Regions from separate parts of the Lutispora sp. QWL-02 genome, predicted to be linked through region 3. Evidence: a T-box and tRNA genes for the amino acid it is inferred to sense, from the RefSeq annotation. Region 3 holds a T-box; the other regions hold tRNA genes.
What was found. A T-box is a leader RNA that pairs with one kind of tRNA and senses whether it is charged. The one in region 3 lies ahead of argS (arginine--tRNA ligase), so its partner is inferred to be a tRNA-Arg.
Positions count from the first base shown of each region.

Region 1: it has a tRNA-Arg gene. The T-box ahead of argS (arginine--tRNA ligase) is inferred to sense a tRNA for this amino acid. The anticodon was not compared.
Region 2: it has a tRNA-Arg gene. The T-box ahead of argS (arginine--tRNA ligase) is inferred to sense a tRNA for this amino acid. The anticodon was not compared.

Region 1 is NZ_CM177762.1:362,351-369,643, forward strand. It holds gene AC4HCY_RS01475 (TRAP transporter substrate-binding protein) at 1-93, opposite strand, end outside; gene AC4HCY_RS01480 (metal-dependent hydrolase) at 439-1,101, opposite strand; gene AC4HCY_RS01485 (ornithine cyclodeaminase family protein) at 1,180-2,178, opposite strand; gene AC4HCY_RS01490 (homoserine dehydrogenase) at 2,259-3,317, opposite strand; tRNA gene AC4HCY_RS01495 (tRNA-Arg) at 3,475-3,551, opposite strand; gene AC4HCY_RS01500 (hypothetical protein) at 3,619-4,086, opposite strand; gene AC4HCY_RS01505 (anti-sigma factor family protein) at 4,105-4,593, opposite strand; gene AC4HCY_RS01510 (RNA polymerase sigma factor) at 4,565-5,161, opposite strand; gene AC4HCY_RS01515 (DUF4097 family beta strand repeat-containing protein) at 5,258-6,433, opposite strand; gene AC4HCY_RS01520 (M1 family metallopeptidase) at 6,543-7,293, opposite strand, start outside.
Region 2 is NZ_CM177762.1:340,355-347,647, reverse strand. It holds gene AC4HCY_RS01400 (ATP-binding cassette domain-containing protein) at 1-405, shown strand, start outside; gene AC4HCY_RS01395 (ABC transporter ATP-binding protein) at 402-1,163, shown strand; gene AC4HCY_RS01390 (aldehyde ferredoxin oxidoreductase N-terminal domain-containing protein) at 1,166-2,731, shown strand; gene AC4HCY_RS01385 (SOS response-associated peptidase) at 2,737-3,321, opposite strand; gene AC4HCY_RS01380 (O-acetyl-ADP-ribose deacetylase) at 3,446-3,976, shown strand; gene crcB (fluoride efflux transporter CrcB) at 3,973-4,350, shown strand; tRNA gene AC4HCY_RS01370 (tRNA-Arg) at 4,427-4,503, shown strand; gene AC4HCY_RS01365 (sensor histidine kinase) at 4,778-6,439, shown strand; gene AC4HCY_RS01360 (response regulator transcription factor) at 6,411-7,082, shown strand; gene AC4HCY_RS01355 (DUF5011 domain-containing protein) at 7,250-7,293, shown strand, end outside.
Region 3 is NZ_CM177762.1:1,550,873-1,558,165, forward strand. It holds gene AC4HCY_RS07115 (S-layer homology domain-containing protein) at 1-1,204, shown strand, start outside; gene AC4HCY_RS07120 (C45 family autoproteolytic acyltransferase/hydrolase) at 1,273-2,499, shown strand; T-box leader at 2,682-2,864, shown strand; gene argS (arginine--tRNA ligase) at 2,954-4,645, shown strand; gene glmM (phosphoglucosamine mutase) at 4,912-6,261, shown strand; gene glmS (glutamine--fructose-6-phosphate transaminase (isomerizing)) at 6,778-7,293, shown strand, end outside.

The sequences.
Region 1 (7,293 bases), 1.2 Mb from region 3:
TGGTTTTGCAGGCTCTGAATTGCTGTTTGTTCCGCAAGCAGTTAATGACAAGATCATAACAATTAATAATATTAATGCTACTCTTTTTTTCATTTCTCTTCCCTCCATTTTTTTAGTAAATATTTTAGCTGGACAAAATTATAAGTAACTTTTTGATACATTTTATGAAAGTACTAAGCTTTCCTAAGTACACCTCCAGTATTCTGTATTGCAGAACGTTATTCTGTTCTATATAATGTATTCGCCCCTTTTAGTAAATGTCCTCCCGAAATATTCTGAATATAAGTAATTTTTAAATTTATTTTTTAACAATCTTTTAACCATACCTATGCATTTTAATCTAGTTTGTATTTGGAAACATAAAAAAAGAGACATAACTACATAAGACTTTCATGTCTTACTAGAAATATCTCCCTATCTATATATCTTCTTTTTTACCTACATCTCCATAGATTCTCCCGGCTTCAACACCATTGTCTTTACGCCGGTCTCACCTTCTACGGCTTTTTTGAATGCCTCCGGGTTCTGACTGATAGCCGGGAATGTATTATAATGCATCGGTATCACATATTTGGGCTTTATCATCTTTACGGCCTCTAGTGCATCCTCAGGTCCCATGGTATAAAAATCCCCTATGGGCAGCAATGCCAAATCAATATTTTGCTTCCATAAAAGCTCCATATCCTTCGTCAGCCCCGTATCCCCAGCATGGTATATCTTTTTGCCCATAAGGTCAACTACGAAGCCGCAGGCATGGCCTCCTGCTATTCCGCTCCCGTGGAAGGCCTGAAAAAATTTGACGCTTCCAAACTCAGTTTTTGCCTTGCCGCCTATATGTCCGGCCGCCACATTGATACAGCTTTTGCTGAGATCGATGCCGATTTCATTGGTAGTAAAAACCGTGGCACCGGTTCTTTTAGCGATATCCGCAGCATCACCCCTATGGTCTCCGTGGTTATGGCTTACAAGTATATGAGTAGGATTCAAATCTGCTGCCTTCACCGCTGCTGCCGGGTTTCCCGTTATAAAAGGATCAAAAAGAAGGGAATACTTGCCCTCCTCTATTAAAAAACAAGAGTGGCCTATAAATCGAATTTTCATTTAGCATCTCTCCTTTTCCTATATACGTTAACTGACTATATTATATCATTTATTTCCAGTATTTATGTTTTTTCACCACTAAATTTCAATGATGCTGCCCATTCCTTTCTTCAAGGCATTTTCATAAATGCGCTGAGCGTTTATAATATCTAAAACCGCACTGCCGGTAGTCTTGAATACTGTGATCTCATCGTCGCTCATACGTGCCGGTGCCTTGCCTGCAATAACCTCACCCAGTTCTCCGGTAATCCTGTCCGCGCTGAAGTTACCGTTCTTAATAGGAATGATCAAATCTCCTGATTCATTTAAAACGCCGTTGCGAGTATCTACATATACCTTATCGGCATGGGTGATAGTATATTCGTCAATCTCATGCATTTCAGGAGTATATGATCCCACACCGTTGATATGGCAGCCCTTTTTCACCAATCTTCCGTCAAAAACAGGTTTTTTGCTGGTTGTAACACTGGTTATGATATCCGCATCCTCAATAGCTTCGTCGGAAGATTTAGCAGCAAAGATCTTCACTCCAAATTTTTCTCCAAATTTGGCTGTCATCCGCGCTGTAAAGCGTTCAGCACGTTCTATGCTTATGCCGAAAACCTTTACAATCTTTATGGGGCGCACGGTAAGAATCGCTTCCAGCTGTGTCTCTGCTTGTCCTCCCGTACCAAACATGGCAAACACTTTGCTGTCCTTACGGGCAAGCACATCGGCAGCCGCTCCGGATACAGCGCCTGTACGTATACGAGTCAGGTAAGTACCGTCCATTAAACTGCATACTTCGCCTGTTTCGCTATTCAATAATACCATTGTGGCCGGCACGCTGTTCAAGCCCTTTTCAATATTTTTAGGATAAACCGATACGATTTTTACGCCCAATGCATTAGCGTCAGCAGAGTACCCGGGCATATAAAGGCTATGCCCCTCATACTTAGGAACATCTAAATTTATGCGCAAGGGTACTGCGCTTTTACCTAACGAATAAAGTTTCAAGGCATCCTTATCTGCCTGAATAGCATCCTCCATAGAAAATACGTTTTTAATATCATCTTGATTTAAAACAACAATTTTCATTTAGATAATTCACTCCTATTCTTGTTAGATTTTTTCGCACTAATGAGCATTACCCGCTGTAAAGCTGAGACGCGGAATTATTATAGGCTTGCTTCATCCCTTGTGATGTCCTGTATCAAAGCAAGCATATCGCTGTATACTCCGTAAGCCGTCTGCTGTATTTCAGGATTTCTTTCCACCATGCAGATTTCCCCCATGAGGTCTGTTGTGATGGACAGTATGGATGTAGTAGAATCAATATTGCTGAATATATCCTTGTTATCCACAAAGGCAGAATAGACCCGGCCTTTCACTTCACCTTCATGCCTGTATCCCTCGCAGAGCAGCTTGATCTTTCCTCCTCTGGACCTTGCATCTTCCATATCTTTGACAGTGATGCCTGCAATTCCCGTTCTATCAATAGTCATAGGCGTTGCATCCCCATCCATCAATACATTGATGAGGGCGGCAGTTTTTGCCGCTGCATCCCAGCCGTCTATATCCATAGAGGCATCGGCTTCCGCAAAGCCTCTGATTTGGGCTTCTTTTAAAGCCGCTTCATAATCCGCTCCCGCTTCCATCTCTTCCATTATAAAATTGGTAGTGGAGTTTAAAATACCCTTGAAGCGCAACACTCTACAGCCCAGCAGCGTTTTTTCCACCAGATTGAATACCGGAGCTCCATCCATAACAGTCGTCTCATGAAGGAGATACAAGCCTTTTTCATCCGCCAATGCCTTCAATCTTTTATAATCCCATGCAATAGGCCCCTTATTGGCCGTAATCACATGCATATGATTTGCGAAGGCCTCTTCTATATGGCTTACGGCCGGCTGCCCATCCTTGATGGACAATGTGCTCAGCTCGATCAATACATCCGCTCCTGATTTTTTTATCATATCCGTTGTACTGTGGTCAGCTTTCTGAGGGTTATCATGAGAAAACCTTCCCGCTGCCTCCACCTCATCCAACGCTCTTTTCAGGTCCACACCCGACAGATCCAGCAAGTTGCCCTTAGACCATGTGGATATGGCAGTGACAACTACGTTCCAGCCATATGTATTCTTGATCTCTTCACCTTTTTCCACAAGCATCCTGCAGAATTCCTTCCCTGCATTGCCGAAGCCCACCAGGCATATATTCAGTTTATTACGGTTCATGCCCTTCACCCCATCTAAATCCATTTTTCATCATAAATATATTGTACCATTGATTTAATATTCAATCATTATTAACATTTATATAATGGAAACCATCGCCGTAAATAAATAATAAAAAACCCCGGCCATTGCCAGGGTTTAACTTTTTCAGCATAGATGGTGCGCCCGACATGATTCGAACATGCGACCCCTTGATTCGTAGTCAAGTACTCTATCCAGCTGAGCTACGAGCGCAATTTTTTGAACACATTATATATTATCACAAAAGCATCTTAAAATCAAACTGTAAAATTGTGGCGATTTATTTTTTCCTGCTTTTTATAAGCAAGTATAAACCTATTATTATTAAAAATAATGGCACGATGCTTCTTCTCAGCATCCAATAAATATTCTGTGATCTGACGCCGAATAAGGATATTATCAGGCTGTTAGGAAGGGAATTTATGAGACCTATGAGTCCGAGCAGCAAAAGCCCAAGTCCCAGATATTTTTTGTTATTAAAAAATATATCATAGCTGTATACTTCTTCATCTTTTATGGTATTGCCTGCAGCTATCTGCCTTCTTATATTATATCCGTCAAAGAAACTAAAAAACCATAATGGCAAGCATACCACAGCAACCAATTGTTCCGTATTAAAACTGATCAAAAGCGAAAAAGCCCCAATAGTAGTTATCATCAATTGGACTCCCCGCTTGAAAAAACCCATAGACATATGAGCAGCACCCGGTATCAAAGAAAAACAAAAAAATAAAATATCCCGGATCATTCTGGTCCCCCCTATTAATTACTCATTGTTTGCACCCATTGCTTCATTCAAATTTGATATCTTGTCTGAAATACTGATAACACTATTGTTTAGCATCTCAAAGGGCTTTAGTATGCTTTCTTGAACCTTGGCCATGCTCCTCCCGATGAATCTTTTATTGGAGCATCCCATATCAGGGGCTATGCTGAATAGAGATATGATCAGCCCTGCTGCTATAAAGCTGATCCCAAAATTTCTCAGATTATTGAGAGCATGAATCCCTATAGCTTTATACTTCTCCAAGTCAATAGTTTCCATAATATTTACCACGAGACTGCAAGGAACTGCAATATTTCTTCCCATATTCGACAATATGGATTTTATCTCCAATATCCTTTCGTATTCCGCTTTACAGGAAGGACAGTTGTCTAGATGCTCCTTCATAAGGAAATGCTCCAATCCTTCCGTCTCGCCTGCTGCATAGCTGTGCAAGCTCTTTCTAACTCGGCTGCATAGCAACTTTCCCACCCCCAAAATCCAGCTTCCTTCTTATTCTTTCCTTGATAAGATTTCTTGCTCTGAAAAGCCTGGTGTCAATAGTTTTTCTTGGAACCCCCAATATGTCTGAAATCTCTTGCGGGCTGAACTCCTGAAAGTAATACATGATCATCACTGTGCTATAGATCTCAGGCAGGTTGCTTACCTCCCGCCTTATGAAATCCATATTCTCCTGCCTAAGCAGTATTTCCTCCGGATTGCTGTCATAATCCGCTATAAAATCATATATGTCTACATTTTCATCATCCTGGCAGGTCAGCATGGAAATGGTCTTGGGCCGCTTTCTTCTGGTCCAATCTATGCACCTGTTTACTGCTACTCTGTAAAGATATGTAGAGAACTGGGCTTTATTTTGAAAGCCGGACAGATTGTTATACACCTTTATGAATATCTCTTGAGTCAAGTCCTTGGCTTCCTCATAATCCCTCGTATAGCTGTAGGCTGTAGAATATACCTTATTTTTATATCTCTCTATCAGTTCAGCATAAAGTTCCGTATTTCCATTTATTATAAGCTCAATGAGCTCCTCATCTTTCAAATTTATCCACCGCCCTCCAACTTATGTGTTTTGACGAATTTTTTTTGATTATTCTTCAAAAAAATGAGGAAAGGGGAATATCCCCTGATTTCTTTCCTACCTTGCTTCTATGTTGCCATTGCTGGTTTTCAATCTTATATCCCTGCTGCCTTTGCCGTAAGCGGCTTCCAGGCTTTTCTTCTGCCCTGAGTCCCGAACACTTGCGTCATCGAAGCCCTTGATGCTTCCAAAGCTGGTTTCGGCAGAAACCTTTCCGTCGTCTATGCTTTCTTTATCCAGTCTCACATTTCCAAAGGAAGTTTTTGCTTCTATATTGCCCCTTGCTTTAAATATTTCTATATTGCCGTTGCTGCTCTCAGCTTCTATGTTTCCTCCGACTTCTTCAAGCCTTACATTGCCAAAGGAAGTATCGGCATCAATATCTCCGGCAGCTTTTCTTATATCTATGCTTCCATTGCTGTTTGAGGCATCTATGCTTCCCTTTATATTTTCCATATCTATTTTTCCGAAGGAATTCTTTACTTCTGCATCCTCGAAGCAATTTATAAGCTTAATATCTCCGTTGCCGTTTTTTACTGTGGTTTTCCCTCCGCCTTCTATTTCAATCTTGCCGAAGCTATTCTTTATATCCAAGGTTATTCCCTCGGGAATATATACTATAAAGTCCACCATGGCTTTATTATAATCTTTGTTGGCAAGATTTGATAAGTCCTCAATATAAATATTTGTAACTTCGCCTTCTTCAATCTTTAAAGCATTTTTTACATAATTTTTAGCTTTCCTCTCATCATTGTACTGAACTGTTGCCACAGCTTCCAATCTGATTTCATCAGATTTGCCTTTTTTTATTTCAATATCCCCAAAGCTGTTGGTAAGCTTCAGTTCCTTTATGTCATAGTCCTTGGATATACCCGACCGGTTTATGTTTTCCTCCAGCTGGCCCCGGTATCCCAAACCTCCGATAAAGGGTATATCTCCTATTCCCCGTATATGCATATGTCTGAAGCCTATGAAGTTTCCGCTGCCGATTATTGCAGCCAGGATAATAAAAATTATGCATAAGCCGTCTATGCTCAACTTCACATTTGCATTATCCCTCCCGTAAACAGACATATATATAACTATTTCCAATCCCAGTCCTATAAGAAGCAAGGGCCAATACTTATATATATCCTTTATAGGAAGATCAGTAAAATTTTGGGCAAAGAGCACTGCGCCCGCTGTAATCAGGCCAATAGCTAAGGTTATAGTGCCTACCTTTTTCTTAACCATTTAAAATTCCTCCAATTCATCAAGCTAATTGTGATTCATAGTTATATACGAGGAAATACAAAAAAAGTATGAAACAAAAAAAGCCGTAGATTGAATCTACAGCCGGAAATTATTTGCTGGCTCCGAGCCATGGCCTGAAAAATTCCGTCAGATCCTTTCCGCTTACCTCTTCGCATACTTTTATATAATCATCGGTAGTTGCAATTTTGAATTTATATCTATCTACATAGGTTCTTACAATCTTCAAGAAGGTATCGTCCCCGAGCATATTCCTAAGCTCATTATGGACTTGAGCCCCTCTGTCATAAGCAGTAGGGCCATAATCATCCCAGTTTTTAAATTCTGACAAGGATTTGACCACGCTTCCGTCTATGGTTCGAGAGGACATAGCTTCCTTGACACTGTCTTCTACAGTTCTCCTGTAATAATCCTGTGCCGTTTTCTTTCCGTATGTTTTCTCCGCAAATACCGTTTCCGAATAAGCTGCAAAGCCTTCATCAAGCCAGGCCTCATCGACTTGATCATTGCCTACGATGCCATAAAACCATTGGTGAGCTGTTTCATGGGCTACGGTTATAATTAAAGGATCGCTGGAGTAATTGGGCTTGTAGTATTTGTCGCTTATATATACCAAAGCAGGATACTCCATCCCGCTGGGGAATTCAGTTTGGACTACTGAATAAACAGGGTAGGGATACTTGCCATATAATTTGTTAAAAAGCTTTATGGATTGAACCCCATATTTCAGAGCTTCTTCTCCCCTTACTTTGTCTTCGGGATAGTAATATGACATGACCTTAATCCCGTCTACTTCTTCCTCAAGCATCGTAAAATTGCTGTTGGCAACAAATGCAAAGTCT
Region 2 (7,293 bases), 1.2 Mb from region 3:
ATCTATAGAGTCGTTTCTTTTATGCCCCAGTTTTCTCAAAATGCATTAAATCCAAGCTTGACTGTTGAAAGCCATGGGAAGGATGTTCCGGGATATAACAGGGAAGGATTTTTAGAAATGCTGGCGTCCTTGAAGCTGGATGAAGATGTAATGAATAAATATCCTTATGAGCTGAGCGGAGGAATGAAGCAGAGGATAGTCATGCTGCTGGGTTTTTTAAAAAGCCCCAGCTTGTATGTGATGGATGAGCCTTCAACGGCAATAGATGCTTTGACTCTCAAGCTTATATTGGATTTTCTGAGAGGGATGAAGGAGAAGGGCATAAGCATTCTTATGGTAACCCATGACTTTGGCTTTTCAAAGCATATTGCCGACGAGCATATAATATTGCAGGTGTTGTCATGAATAAGGTTTTAGAATTTAAGGGCGTCAGCAAGAGCTATGGCGGATATAAAGTTTTGGAAGACTTGAGCTTTTCCATTGAGAAGGGGTCTATAGCTGCGTTGATAGGGGAAACAGGAAGCGGCAAATCTACCATAGCCAGATTGGCCGTCGGCTTAGAAAGACCGGACAAAGGAGAAATACTGCTCATGGGAAAATCCGTAGGGCTTCTGAAAAAACGCGGCTTTTGCGATTGCGCCTCTATCCAGTATATATTTCAAGATGCTTATGGAGCTCTTGAGGATGGATATAGGGTAGAGCAAATATTATCGGAGCCCATAAGGATATGCAAAAGAAGGGGCCGCGAGGAAATATATTCTCCGGAACAAGCCTTGTCAATGGCAGGATTAGGAGATTATGAATATTGGAAAGGGATGAAGGCCGCGGCACTAAGCGGAGGTCAAAGGCAAAAGCTCTCAATAGCCCGAGCTTTGATACCAAAGCCGGATATTTTGATAACCGATGAAAGTACAGCAATGCTGGACACAAAATCCTCCCAAGAAGTATTCGAAATATTGAGGGAAATATGTATAGGCTATGGATTGAGCGTTATCGCAATTACCCATCAAAGGCATATCATCGATAACTCATGCGATAAAGTTATGGTACTGCGCGGAGGAAGAATAATTGAGGAGGGACCGTCAGATATCGTTATGAAATTTCCCTCTGAAGACTATGCCAAGGAGCTTATAGCTTGTATGAATATATTTGTGGGGGTTTAGAGATGAGCAAGCTTGTTTACGCTGATTTGACTCAAGAAAAAGTCACTGTTGAAAATATTGAAACGGATTATAAAAATTCAGGAAGAGCCCTGGCAGCAAGATTGATATGGGAAAGGGTGCCTGCCGGTGCAGATTATCTGAGCGAAGAAAATGCCATCGTGCTGGCTCCCGGATTTTTGACCGGCACCCAGGCCCCCAGCACAGGGCGGCTCAATATCGGAGCGAAGAGGAGCGAAGGCAGCGATGTCAGGATGATCAATATTGCAGGGCCGATTTCACAAAAAATCGCCTCTATGGATATAGCAGCTTTGATGATCACCGGAGCTGCAAAGGGGTCTAATACGGTGCTTCATATAGAAAAGGACTCATTATCCTTTCATAAGCTTGATGAAATATCAGGCATGTCTACAGGGAAGACCGTTGAATATTTAAGGGCTTTGTGGGGTGAAGACACCTCCATAATAGGAATAGGCCCCTGCGGTGAGCATGTGCTGCCCATTGCTTCAATATTCAGCACCTACAAAAATGGGCACCCCGCTTATTACTGCTCACGGGGAAAAATGGGCGATATATTCGGATATAAGGGCATCAAAGCCATTGCGGTGAGCGGCAAAAATCACTTTTCCGCAAAGGTCTCGGATGAGGAGGCCTTTAGAAAAGCCTCTAAGCGGCTGGGGAAAAAGATAATTGAAAATCCTGTATGCGGAGGAGCTCTGCCTGCATATGGGTCCATTACCCTGATAAAAATGATGAGAGAAGGCAAAAACTTTAAAATTAAGAAAGAGACAGAGAAAAAGAAGGAAAGCAAGGGTGCAGTGGTTACATATAATGATATGCCTGTAAATAAAAATTGTGCTCCAAACTGCGTAATAGGATGCCTTAACAGGCATCGGTCTTCGGATGACACTCCTTATAGCTCACCTGCGGAAAGCGAAGCTTATGCAGCGTGTAAGGATCTTTTCGGAATCGATGATAAGGACTTCATAATCAATTTGAATAAGCAGTGTTTCAATCTGGGGGCGGATACACTGGAGTTTTTATCCTCATGTGCCATGCTGTTTGAAGCCTATGATGAAAAACCTTCAAAAGGAAAGCTTGTAAATTGCATTGAGGAGCTGAGGAAATTGACGGCAAAGGGAAGGATAATAGGCAGCGGCACCAGGGGAATATATGGCTTATATGCAGAAAACAAAGCTCTGAAGGCAATGATGACAAAGCCTTCCTATAAAGAGGAGGGAAGCTTTAAACTGGATCTCAAGAACAGGGCTCCAGGCTGTGAAGATTTAAGCCCTGCAGAATATTTATACGGATATATTGCCGCCTCCGGCAATCTTGGGCTTTGCCTTTTCACCAGCTTTGCCATGCTTGAAGACAGCGAAGCGATGGAAATACTGGCCGATCTTGTGAAGGCTAAAACCGGCAGCGACATTAAAAGCGCCGATTTAATAAAGGAAGCATTGAGCAGCCTCAAGGAGCAAAGACAAGTCCGGCATGATTCGCTCAGCGGAGATATAGCCTCCTATATGCCGGAATTTGTGAAGGTACTGTATAGATATTTTGGACAGTGATATATTTATTCCATAAAATCAAAGAGCGTATATTCCTTTTTGCCGGCGAGAGGTTTGATGTTGAAGTCTATGAACCGGGGCGCATTCATAATCGATTTCAGCATAGATAAATCGGCTTTGTCGTCCAGCCATATATTTTCCTCTTCTCTGGTCAGGATTAAGGGCATCCTTTCATGGATGCTCTTCATTTTTTCTGAGGAATCCATGGTCAAAATAGCAAAGGTATCCTCATCATAGATAGCGGCCATGGAGAATATATCCTCATCATCTTTGCCGATGAGATGCTTGATCTTGTTGCCTTGTCCTGCCTTCCATTCAAAAAAGGCATTGGCGGGGATCAGACATCTTCTTTTGATCAAAGCGGATTTAAACATGGGCTTTTTATCCGCTGTTTCTGCTCTGGCATTTATGATAAGCCTCTTGCTGCCGCTCATGGGGAAGCCCCATTTCATAGGCAGAAGCCTTATCCTGCCGTCCGTTTTTACCACTGCAAGGGCATTTTCGGAAGGGAAAATTTCACCGGATTTGTATAAGCCCTCGGAATAATCTGCATTGTACCTGGTTGCCAGATCCTCTAATCCGCTTTTCAATAAAAACCTTCCACACATTTTTATAACCCCTTTTTATGATATTATAATAATAGTAGCATAATGATGAGGAGTAAACCACAGAAAGACAAGGAACCGGGCGGAATAATTCTATGAGGTGATATATATGAAAAGCAGAATAGAAATCTTTCTTGGAGATATAACCAAGCTTCAGGCGGATGCCATAGTGAATGCGGCCAATACCAGCCTGCTGGGCGGAGGCGGCGTAGACGGCGCCATACATAGAGCAGCAGGCCCGAAGCTCCTGGAGGAGTGCAGGGGGCTGGGAGGCTGCAAGACAGGAGAGGCGAAGATAACCAAAGGCTATAACCTGCCTGCAAAGCATGTAATCCATACTGTGGGGCCCGTATGGAAAGGCGGAAACAGCAGCGAGGATGAGCTGCTGAGGAATGCTTACAGAAATTCTTTGAAGCTTGCCGCAGAAAATGATATAAAAACCATAGCATTTCCGGCCATCAGCACAGGGGTATATTCATTCCCTCTGGAAAGAGCAGTAAAAATTGCCGTTGCAGAGGTTTTAGATTTTTTGAAGAAAAACAGCTCTATTGAGAAGGTCATCTTCACATGTTACAATGAAAAAGCATATGAATACTATAATACCATGATGGATAAAATATTTGGAGGCAGTGAGATTTGATAAAAGTTGTTTTAGCGGGAATCGGCGGTTTTATCGGCGCATCTTTCAGATACATGATATCCAATATGATTTCAAGGCATATAAGCTCTTCTTTGCCTTTGGGGACGCTAAGCGTAAATATAATAGGAGGGTTCTTCATAGGCTTTATACTGGAAGGAAGCATGAAGCTCTGGAGCCTTTCACCGGATATGAGGATATTTTTGGTCACCGGTATCTTAGGCGGCTTGACCACCTTTTCTGCCTTCAGTTACGAAACAGTAGAATTATTGAGCAAGGGCAGCTATTTTTTAGGGATGAGCAATGCCGCATTAAATCTGATATTAAGCCTGGCGTCCGTATGGATAGGAAGGCTTGTAGTTCAAGGCATAGGTTAGTAAACAAGCTAATATACAATTTTTTAAAGTTGACAAAAACAAAATAAAATTGTAATATACATATTGTAATAAAAATGCACCTATAGCTCAGTAGGATAGAGCAACGGTTTCCTAAACCGTGTGCCGCAGGTTCGACTCCTGCTAGGTGCACCATATTGAAATTACCAATCCCAACGCTTTGAGGCATTGGGGTTTTTTATGCTTCTTTATATGGCTTATTTGGCAAGTTCAAATAAAAAAAGTGAAGTAGGATTGATTTCCTGCTTTTTTCATATTTTTATTCCATTAAATAAATTAATACCTTATACTTAATATAAATAGTATATTATTGGCAAGGCATGGTGAGAGTATGCAATTTCAATATATTCCATATATATGGCCTTTGATTGTGTCTTCGTGCATTACATTATCTTTGGGAATATATGCATTGCTGAGGCGAAAAAATGCAAAAGGTGCTGCCAGCTTTATACTCAGCATGCTTGTGGTGACCATATGGTCATCAGGCAATGCACTTGAAATGGCGGCGGCCGACTTCGGCACCAAGCTTTTTTGGGCAAATATCCAATATTTTGCTTATTGCTATTCACCTGTAACATTGCTTGTGTTATGCATGGAATTCACCGGATATCATGGATGGGTAAGAAATAAAAAGATTTGGTGGCTTGCTGTCATACCTACAATTATCATAATGCTCGTTTGGACTGATGGAGTGCACGGTTTGATAAGGTATGGGATACACATGGATTACAGCGGATCATTTCCCGTCATTGCTAAAAGATACGGTCCTATCTTCTATATTCATGCTCTCTATTCACATTCTTTGAATATTACTGCATGGATACTTATCGCCAGAGCGGTATTTTTTAAGAACACAGTATACAGAAAGCAAGCATTTGCATTGTTTTTGGGATTAAGTTTAATTGTTATACCCAATATGCTGTATATTTCAGGCATCAGCCCTGTGAAAAGATTTGATATCACGCCGGTGTTCTTTGGACTGGCGGGTTTGATAATGGCATGGGGTATCTTTCGCTATAAGATATTCGACTTGATACCCTTGGCACGTGCTACTGTGATTGAGACAATGGAAGCAGGGATATTGGTCCTTGACTTGCAGGACAGGGTGCTGGATATGAATCCGGCCTTTGAAAAGATCATAGGTTTGACTGTTTCACAAGCTTCTGCCAAAAGGGTTGAAGAGGCCTGCTCTAAAATTCCGGAGCTGGCTAAGGCTTGCATGGACAGGAATATTGCACATACAGAGTTTTCAGTAGATGCCATGGAATATGCAAAGGTTTATGAGGCATTGTTTTCTCCTCTTGTTGACGGGGAGGGTATTCTTATAGGAAGGCTTGCAGTTATATATGATATAACTGATAAGAAGCAGGCACAGCAGGAGTTTTTAAGGCATCAATGGAGGCTTGCAGTGATTGAGGAGAGGGAACGGATGGCCAGGGATATGCATGACAACTTGGGACAGGTTTTAGGCTTCATAAGCTTACAGGCCCAGGGAATCAAGCAGGAACTTCTGAACTCAGGGGTAGAAGTGGTCTCTCTAAAGCTGGACAAGCTGATAGGCGTTACACAGGGGGCCCATGATGAAATAAGGGAATATATACACAATGCCAGGAGTACCGCCTTTACCGAAAAGGATTTTATCAAAGCATTAGAAAAGGATATTATTAGATTTGAGGAAGAAACCGGCATATATGTTAAAAGGGATATGCCTATTGACTTTACAGGTGAGATACTGGAGCCGATAATACGGTTGAATATGCTGAATATCATCAAAGAAGCCCTGAACAACGTAAGGAAGCATGCGGAGGCCGATAATGTAAAAATATCTTTTTCTTTTTCACAGGAGGAGTTCTGTACTATCATAGAGGACGACGGAAAAGGGTTTGACTGCAGTTTATACGAAAACAGCGCCGGTACAAAGTTTGGACTGAATATAATGCGGGAGCGTGCAGCTGCAATAGGTGCGGGAATTCACATCGAATCACTTGCGGGAAAAGGCAGCAGGATTGCTTTATATCTGCCTATCAGGAAAGGTGGGAAAAATGAAGATGAAACTAATGCTGGTAGATGATCATCCTTTATTTCTGGAAGGTCTTCAATATCTTCTTGAAACCTATGGAATAGATGTGGCCGGTACGGCAAAAAATGGGAGAGAGGCGCTTGCGCAAGCTCGGGCATTGAAGCCGGACATTATTTTAATGGACATCAAGATGCCTGAGTGCAGCGGAATAGATGCATTAAGGCTGATAAAGGCAGAGATGTCTGAAATAAAGATCATCATGCTTACTACGTCTGAGGAGGATGAAGATCTTTTTGATGCAGTGAAGTATGGAGCATCAGGATACCTTCTAAAAAATACTAATGCCAGGGAACTGGTAGGCATGCTGTCTGATCTTGAAAAAGGAGAGGTTCCTCTTTCACCGGATTTAGCTTCCCGGCTTTTAAAAGAGTTTAAGGACAATAGCTCCTATGAGCATGCATCTACAGCCAGCACATCACAGGATAGCAAAGGGAGGCAGCTTACCCAAAGGCAGCTGGAAATACTGGAAATGGTAGCCAAAGGAATAACCTATAGGGAAGCGGCAGATGCTTTGGGGCTTACTGAGCGCACTGTCAAATATCATATGGGGAGGATTATAGAGCTGTTGCATCTTGAGAATAGAGCACAAGTCATTGCTTATGCGGCACGGATGGGAATAGTGGAGCACAAATAACAGTTTATAAATACAGTCTTTAGTAGAAGGCTGTATTTTTTTTATAGCAGACTGTACTTTAGTACATGGTATACAAATGGGAAACAAGGTATTATATAAATAATTATGCAGAATTTTTTGACCATTTCTGATAGATATTGATATATTGAAGATTATAGGGAGGGATCATGTTGAAAAATATAAAAGTGAAGACGGTTTTGGTGTTCATGCT
Region 3 (7,293 bases):
TGTATTTGTTACTGTTGCAGATACTGAGCGTGAAAAATCCAAAGATGAGGAACCTAATAGTTCCACAACCAATGCTTCAACAAACACACCTAATGTGATAAAAACCATAATTGAGGGTAATCAGGCTGCGATTTATATTAAAGAGAATTTTACTCTTAGGCAAAGTGATATAATTGCAGCACTAAACAAACTCGATAAAGAAATGCAGCCAAAATCTCTTAAAATAGTAATTGAAGGCGATAAATTAAACATTGATAAGGATGCTCTTAAAGCTTTGATCGATAATGATATTAATATTCATATTTCACTAAACAAAGGTGAGATATACCTTCCTAAAGAAGTGCTGGAGCAAATTGCAGCCAGAGCTGACAGCAATATTGTTTTAAGTATCAACAAAACTGAAAGTGCTGATGGCAGGCCAATTGTAGATATTGAAATTAAATCAGGCAGCAATACTATAACCGGCTTTGGCGGCAATGGTATTACAATAAGAATACCATATACTCTCAAAGATGGTGAGGATAAAAACGCGATTGTTGTTTATCATGTTGATGAAAATGGAAAATACAATATGATCACAAACGGAGAATACAAAGATGGTTTTGTAACTTTTAAGACTAATCATCTATCGAGATATGCCATTGGCTATAACTACGTACAGTTTATGGATGTAAGCGGCTGGGCCAAGGATTATATTACCTATCTTGCCGCAAGAGGAGTTATTAATGGAATTGGTGATGGCAGATTTGTTCCCAATAATAACGTTACCAGAGCTGAATTTGTAAAAATGCTTGCTGTTTTGTCAGGAGATATTATACCAGAAGATGCTGAAACTCAATTCAGTGATTTTGACAAAACTGTATGGTATGCACCATATGTAGCATGGGCAGCAAAAAATGGATATGTACTTGGCACATCTAAAACTACATTTGCACCAAATGATAAAATTACAAGAGAACAGATAGCAGTGATTATTGAAAGATTCATAAAAGCTAAAAATTATAAGTTGGAGAGTCAAAATGAACCAAGGGTATTTGCAGATGAAGCCGATATCAGCACTTATGCAAAAGATGCAGCAGCAAAATTAAGCAGTGTAAGTATCATATCCGGTAAAGAAAACAATATCTTCGCACCCAAAGAAAATGCTGCCAGAGCTGAATGCGCAAAAATGCTAGCTGCTCTATTATCCATAATTTTAGAATAGTATTAAAAATTTATATTTTATACTTTCCTATGCATTTTGAATAATCAAAAGAAAGAGAGGTCGCAATAATGAATCCTAAAAAGTCTTATCATGTAAACATCTTTGTCATTATCGTTTTATTAGTCTATTTAACAGTTTTTATTGTCGGTTGCAGCGGCCATGGAAATGAAAGTTCTCTAACACAAATAAAAAAGTTTGAAGGTGGTACAGCATATAAAACCAGTGATGATTTTTATTGGGTACTCGCCTTAAACGGCACATGGCGAGAGATGGGACGTCAGTATGGAGGGCTTGTCAAGGATGAATTACGCCGTTTTTATGATGATATATCCGCAGATGTTGTAGCACGTGGAATGGATTATAATGCTCAGCTTGAAAATGCAAAAGGTTTAGCCTCAACTCTCAGCTCAAATCTTAATGAACTGTTAAAAGGAGTTGCCGAAACATCAGGACTTAGCGATGATGAGGTGCTGATTCTGAATGCCGGAATATTTAATCTCTCATATTTGGTTATGGGCGGAGAACTTACTAGTGCATGCAGCGGTTTAGCGGTTTGGGACAAGTACACACCGGACGGCACTCTTATATTCGGCAGGAATTGGGACATAGAAAGAGAGCCCATGGTCAAATATATGAAGTACCTGTCAGTAGCTGTTTTCAATCCTGATTCCGGAAACAGTTTTGCAAATGTACATCCGCTAGGCAATGTTTATCTTGAAACCGGCATGAATGACAAAGGAATATTTATTGAACTTAATAATGGGTCGCTTTCTGATCCTGAATACATAGAAGATCGTGAAAATAGTGTTTCTGTTTTAGTAACGGCTCTAAACCAATGCAATACTATTGATGAGGCATCAAAATATTTACTGGATGTCCCTGCTGATCTTGCATATGCTCTCCAGGTTGCCGATGTAAAAGAATGTGTATCCGTGGAGAGAGCAACCTTCGGAGCTCGTGTGAGAAAAAGCGGACAAAACGGCGTTTTGGCTGCATACAATAATTTCATTCCACCATATCCAGTAGAATGGGAAGATAAAATAGTTGATCCTCTTAAACCGGAAGTTGACCCGCGCTATAATAACCTAATTAATCTTGCCAACTCCAAAGATTTCTTTGGTAAACTGGACGTAAACGGCATGAAAAAACTCATGGATATTGAAGTGAAAGACGGAGGAGCTGTTCACGGTGGCACTGTATATCAAGTTATCGCTGTGCCAGAGAAATTCACTCTATGGATTCGTGGCATGGATTATTCCGGCTGGCAGCAAATTGATTTAAAAAATCTGTTTTAAACATCCGAGCCTCGTTATAAATAGATGAAACTCAAAAACGTTGGTGTTTCATATGTAACCCAAAGGGTATTTTTCATAGGGTTGGCAGCCTGTGGAAATGAAAAAATGCACCACATTGCGGATTAAATATTGACTATTCCTATATAATTAAATAGAATAGTAAATAATATATCAAAATATATAAAACATCTATGAATCGGAAAAGTAATTGACGTAAAGGACTTAAGCGAGCTCGGACAGAGTGGAAGCCGGGCAGTCAGACGTCAAAGAAAAGAGCCGAGGAGATTCAAGCGCAATCCGGCGTTATGGATTAAGGTGGGCATTTATGCCAATTAGAGTGGTACCGCGGATCCTCCGTCTCTTTATTGAGACGGAGGACTTTTAATTTTTATTGGTTTTACGGCCATAGACTGACCCCAAAGGAATACAACATAGAAAATAAGGAGGAAGCAATATGGATTTTAAATTAGAAATAGCAAAGAAAATCAGCAGCATGACAGAAATGGAAACAGAAAAAATATTGGAACTGATGGAGATACCGCCTCAGCCAAACATGGGAGACTATGCTTTTCCATGCTTTCAGCTGGCAAAGGTCATGAGGAAAGCACCCAATATGATAGCCAGGGAACTGGCCGAAAAGGTGGAAAAGGACGATACATTGGAGAAGGCCGAGGCTGCGGGAGGATATCTGAACTTTTTCATAAATAAGGAAGGGTTCATCAAGCATACGATAGCCCAGATACTAGAGCAGGGAGATAAATACGGCAGCTCCGATGAAGGAGAAGGCAAGACGGTGCTGGTGGAATTTTCATCCCCCAACATTGCAAAGCCTTTCCACATCGGACATCTGGTAAACACCATAACGGGAAACTCCATAGAAAAGATATTCAGGCACTTGGGATACAACACAGTGAAGCTGAATCACTTAGGGGACTACGGAACCCAATTTGGCAAGCTCATCTCCGCCTATAAACGATGGGGCGTAGATGAAGTGATAGAAAAGGACCCTATAACCGAGCTTGTGAAGATTTATGTAAAGTTCCATGAAGAAGCCGAAAAAGACCCTTCACTGGAGGATGAGGCAAGGGCATATTTCAAGCAGCTTGAGGACGGGGAACCGGAAGCCGTGGCGCTGTGGGAAAAGTTCAGGGAGCTGAGCCTCACGGAATTCAGAAAGCTGTATAAGGACTTCAATATAGAATTTGACTCCTATGCCGGGGAAAGCTTCTACAGCGACAAGATGCCCGAGGTCGTGCAGATACTCAAGGACAAGAATCTGCTCAAGGAAAGCAACGGAGCTCAGATCGTTGATTTGGAGCAATTCAATATGCCTCCTTGCATAATACTGAAATCCGACGGAGCTACCATATATGCTACAAGGGATCTGGCGGCGGCCATCTACAGGAAGAGGACCTATGATTTCTATAAATCCTTCTATGTGGTAGGAAACACCCAGGCGCTGCATTTCAAGCAGTTTTTCTCCGTGCTCCGGCTTGCGGGCTTTGAATGGGCAAAGGACTGCGTGCATGTGGGAACATCTCTGGTAAAGTTTGCAGACAGCAAGCTTGCCACAAGGAAGGGCAATATAATATACGCCAAGGAAGTGGTGGATGAAGCTGTGGAAAAGACCCTGGAGATAATAAACAGCAAGAATCCCAATCTGGAGGACAAGGAACAAGTAGCCAAAAAAGTAGGTATGGGGGCAATAATCTATACATTCCTGAAGAACAATATGGACAGGGATATAATATTCTCCTGGGAGGATATGCTCAGCTTCGAAGGCGAGTCAGGGCCCTATGTGCTCTACAGCTATGTCCGGGGGAAGAGCATACTGAAAAAAGCGGGAAATATCGGAGAAAATCCGGATTTATCGTACCTGAAAACCGAAGATGAATATAATATGGTGAAGCTGCTGGGCTTCTTTAAGGAAACCGTAGAACAAGCGGGAGACAGGTATGAGCCCTTTGTAATAACCAGGTATGTGACCGACCTTGCTAAGGCTTACAATAAATTCTACAACACCCACCCCATATTGACCGCCGACGAAAAGGTAAAGGAAGCCAGGCTGGCTTTGACCAAGGCAGTATGCAGCGTACTGACCACAGGCTTAGGCTTATTGGGGATACAAACACCTGAAAGCATGTAAAAGGGAATGAGGAGTTAGGAGTTAGGAATTAGGAATGAAGGTTATGAAAAATTGTTGATTGCGAACTTTACTATGTATAGCGTGAAAAAAGATTTTACAGCAATAATGTTATGCTGACTGAATAAGAGTGTATTACAAAGTCTTAGCTTCGGAACTCTGCAATCGTTATCAGTCAGCATAACAGCTATGTAGGATATTTTAATGCGTTATATATAATTTTGTGATATTATTGTAAAGTAAGCCTAAAAATAGAAGGGGGACAAAATATGAGCCGACTATTCGGAACTGATGGCGTAAGAGGAATAGCCAACAGTGAATTGGATTCCGGCCTGGCATATAAGCTTGGCAGAGCCGGGGCCTATGTATTGACCCAGGAAAACAAGCACAAGCCGAGGATAGCTGTGGGAAAGGATACGAGGATCTCCGGCGACATGCTGGAAGCAGCTTTGGTAGCAGGCATATGCTCCATGGGCGGAGAGGCTGTGGTATTGGATGTGATGCCTACCCCTGCCGTAGCTTACCTTACCAGGCAGATGGGTCTGGATGCAGGCATAGTGATATCCGCTTCTCACAATCCTTTTGAATACAATGGGATCAAGTTTTTTGACGGCAAGGGATATAAGCTGTCGGATGAATTGGAAGACAAGATACAAGAAATTATAGAGAAAAATATGAAAGCCTTGCCCAACCCCACGGGTGAATGCATAGGCAAAAGAACCGAAATAAATGATGCAGTCTATACATATGTAGATTTTCTCAAAGAGACCATAGAAGCAGATTTCAAAGGGCTGAAGATCGTACTGGACTGTGCTAATGGTGCATCATACATTACAGCACCCACTGCCTTTGCAGAGCTGGGAGCCGAGATATTGGTCATCAATAACGCTCCTGACGGAATAAACATAAACAAGAGCTGCGGCTCCACCCATCCCGAAAGCCTTCAAAGGATGGTTGTAGAATCCGGTGCCCATCTGGGTCTGGCTTTCGACGGAGATGCAGACAGACTCATCGCTGTAGACGATAAAGGCGAAATAGTCAACGGCGACCATGTCATGGCGATAATCGCGAAACACTTGAAGTCAAAGGGCAACCTCAAAAAGGATACGGTGGTAGCTACCATAATGAGCAATATGGGCCTGGAGATAGCCTGCAGGAATGAACAATGCAATATAATCAGGACAAAGGTAGGAGACAGGTATGTGCTGGAGGAAATGATGAAAAACGGCTATAACCTGGGCGGTGAGCAATCGGGACACATAATCTTCCTTGATCACAATACCACCGGTGACGGCCTTCTGACGGCCCTGCAGCTGGTATCCGTAGTAAAGGAGACTGGGAAGAAGCTATCCGAGCTGAAAAGCATCATGACCGAGCTGCCTCAGGTACTGGTAAATGCCAGGATAAAAAATGAGTATAAGACTAAATATATGGAAGATGCGGAAATAAAAGCAGCCATAGAAAACATCGAAGCCCAAATGAAGAATGCGGGCAGAGTGGTGATCAGGCCCTCGGGGACAGAACCCCTGGTAAGGGTCATGCTGGAGGGCGAGGATCAGAACGTCATACAGAAAATGGCCGAAGACTTGGCAGCATTGATAGAAAGGAAATTGTCATAGGGTGCCTCAAGGGGCGCCCTTTTCAATGAAATGCATCAATATTTCAATGCTATACAACAATAAGGCCTTGCGATAATATAATAAACAATGTAAAATATTTTTGCCGTAAAAATGCAAAAACTCACGTTTAAACTGTATGATGTATTATGAAGGGAGGTGATGGAAAAAGTAATATGGAAAGGAGGGGAAAAGTGAACGGCAGCTGTAAGCCTGAAGATATCAAATAAGCGCCTGGACTTGCATTGTGCAAGTTGACGAGGAACAGGGTTCATCGAAATACTCGGCGGGTGCCCTGCGGCATAGCTCAATGCCGATAGAGGTTTTACAAAACCGCAAGCGATTGCAGGTACAAAATAAACCGAAATGAGCTGAATAAATTGTAGAGTCGGGGAACATTCCATAAGGTTATTATCGGGAACATTCCTCAGAGATAAAGACTCTAGGGAAAGAAACATGTTCCCATAAATTATTTCCAACGGCGTGTAACCCCGTTCCTTAGTGAAAGGGGAAAAATTAATGTGTGGAATAGTTGGATATATCGGAGATAAAAATGCAGTTCCGGTATTGATGGATGGCTTGAAAAAGCTTGAATATAGAGGATATGACTCTGCCGGTGTGGCAGTATATGCAGAAGGAAAAGTTCAAATAAGGAAATACAAGGGCAGACTGAGCGTTCTGGAAGAACATTTGGATAAAGAAAAACTGAGCGGCAATCTGGCCATAGGGCATACCAGATGGGCTACCCACGGGGAGCCTTCGGATGCCAACTCTCACCCTCATACAAATGAAAAAGGAGATATTGCCGTAGTTCATAACGGGATAATAGAAAACTATCTGAAGATAAAAGATTTTCTTATAAGTAAGGGCTATGTGTTCAAATCAGAGGTGGACACGGAGGTGCTGGCTCACTTCATCGACTATTATTATGAAGGAGATCTGGCGGAAGCGGTAAGGAAGGTTATAAAGGAAATCAAGGGCTCCTATGCCTTTGCGGTGATAACAAACAGGGAACCGGACAAAATAGTATGCGTA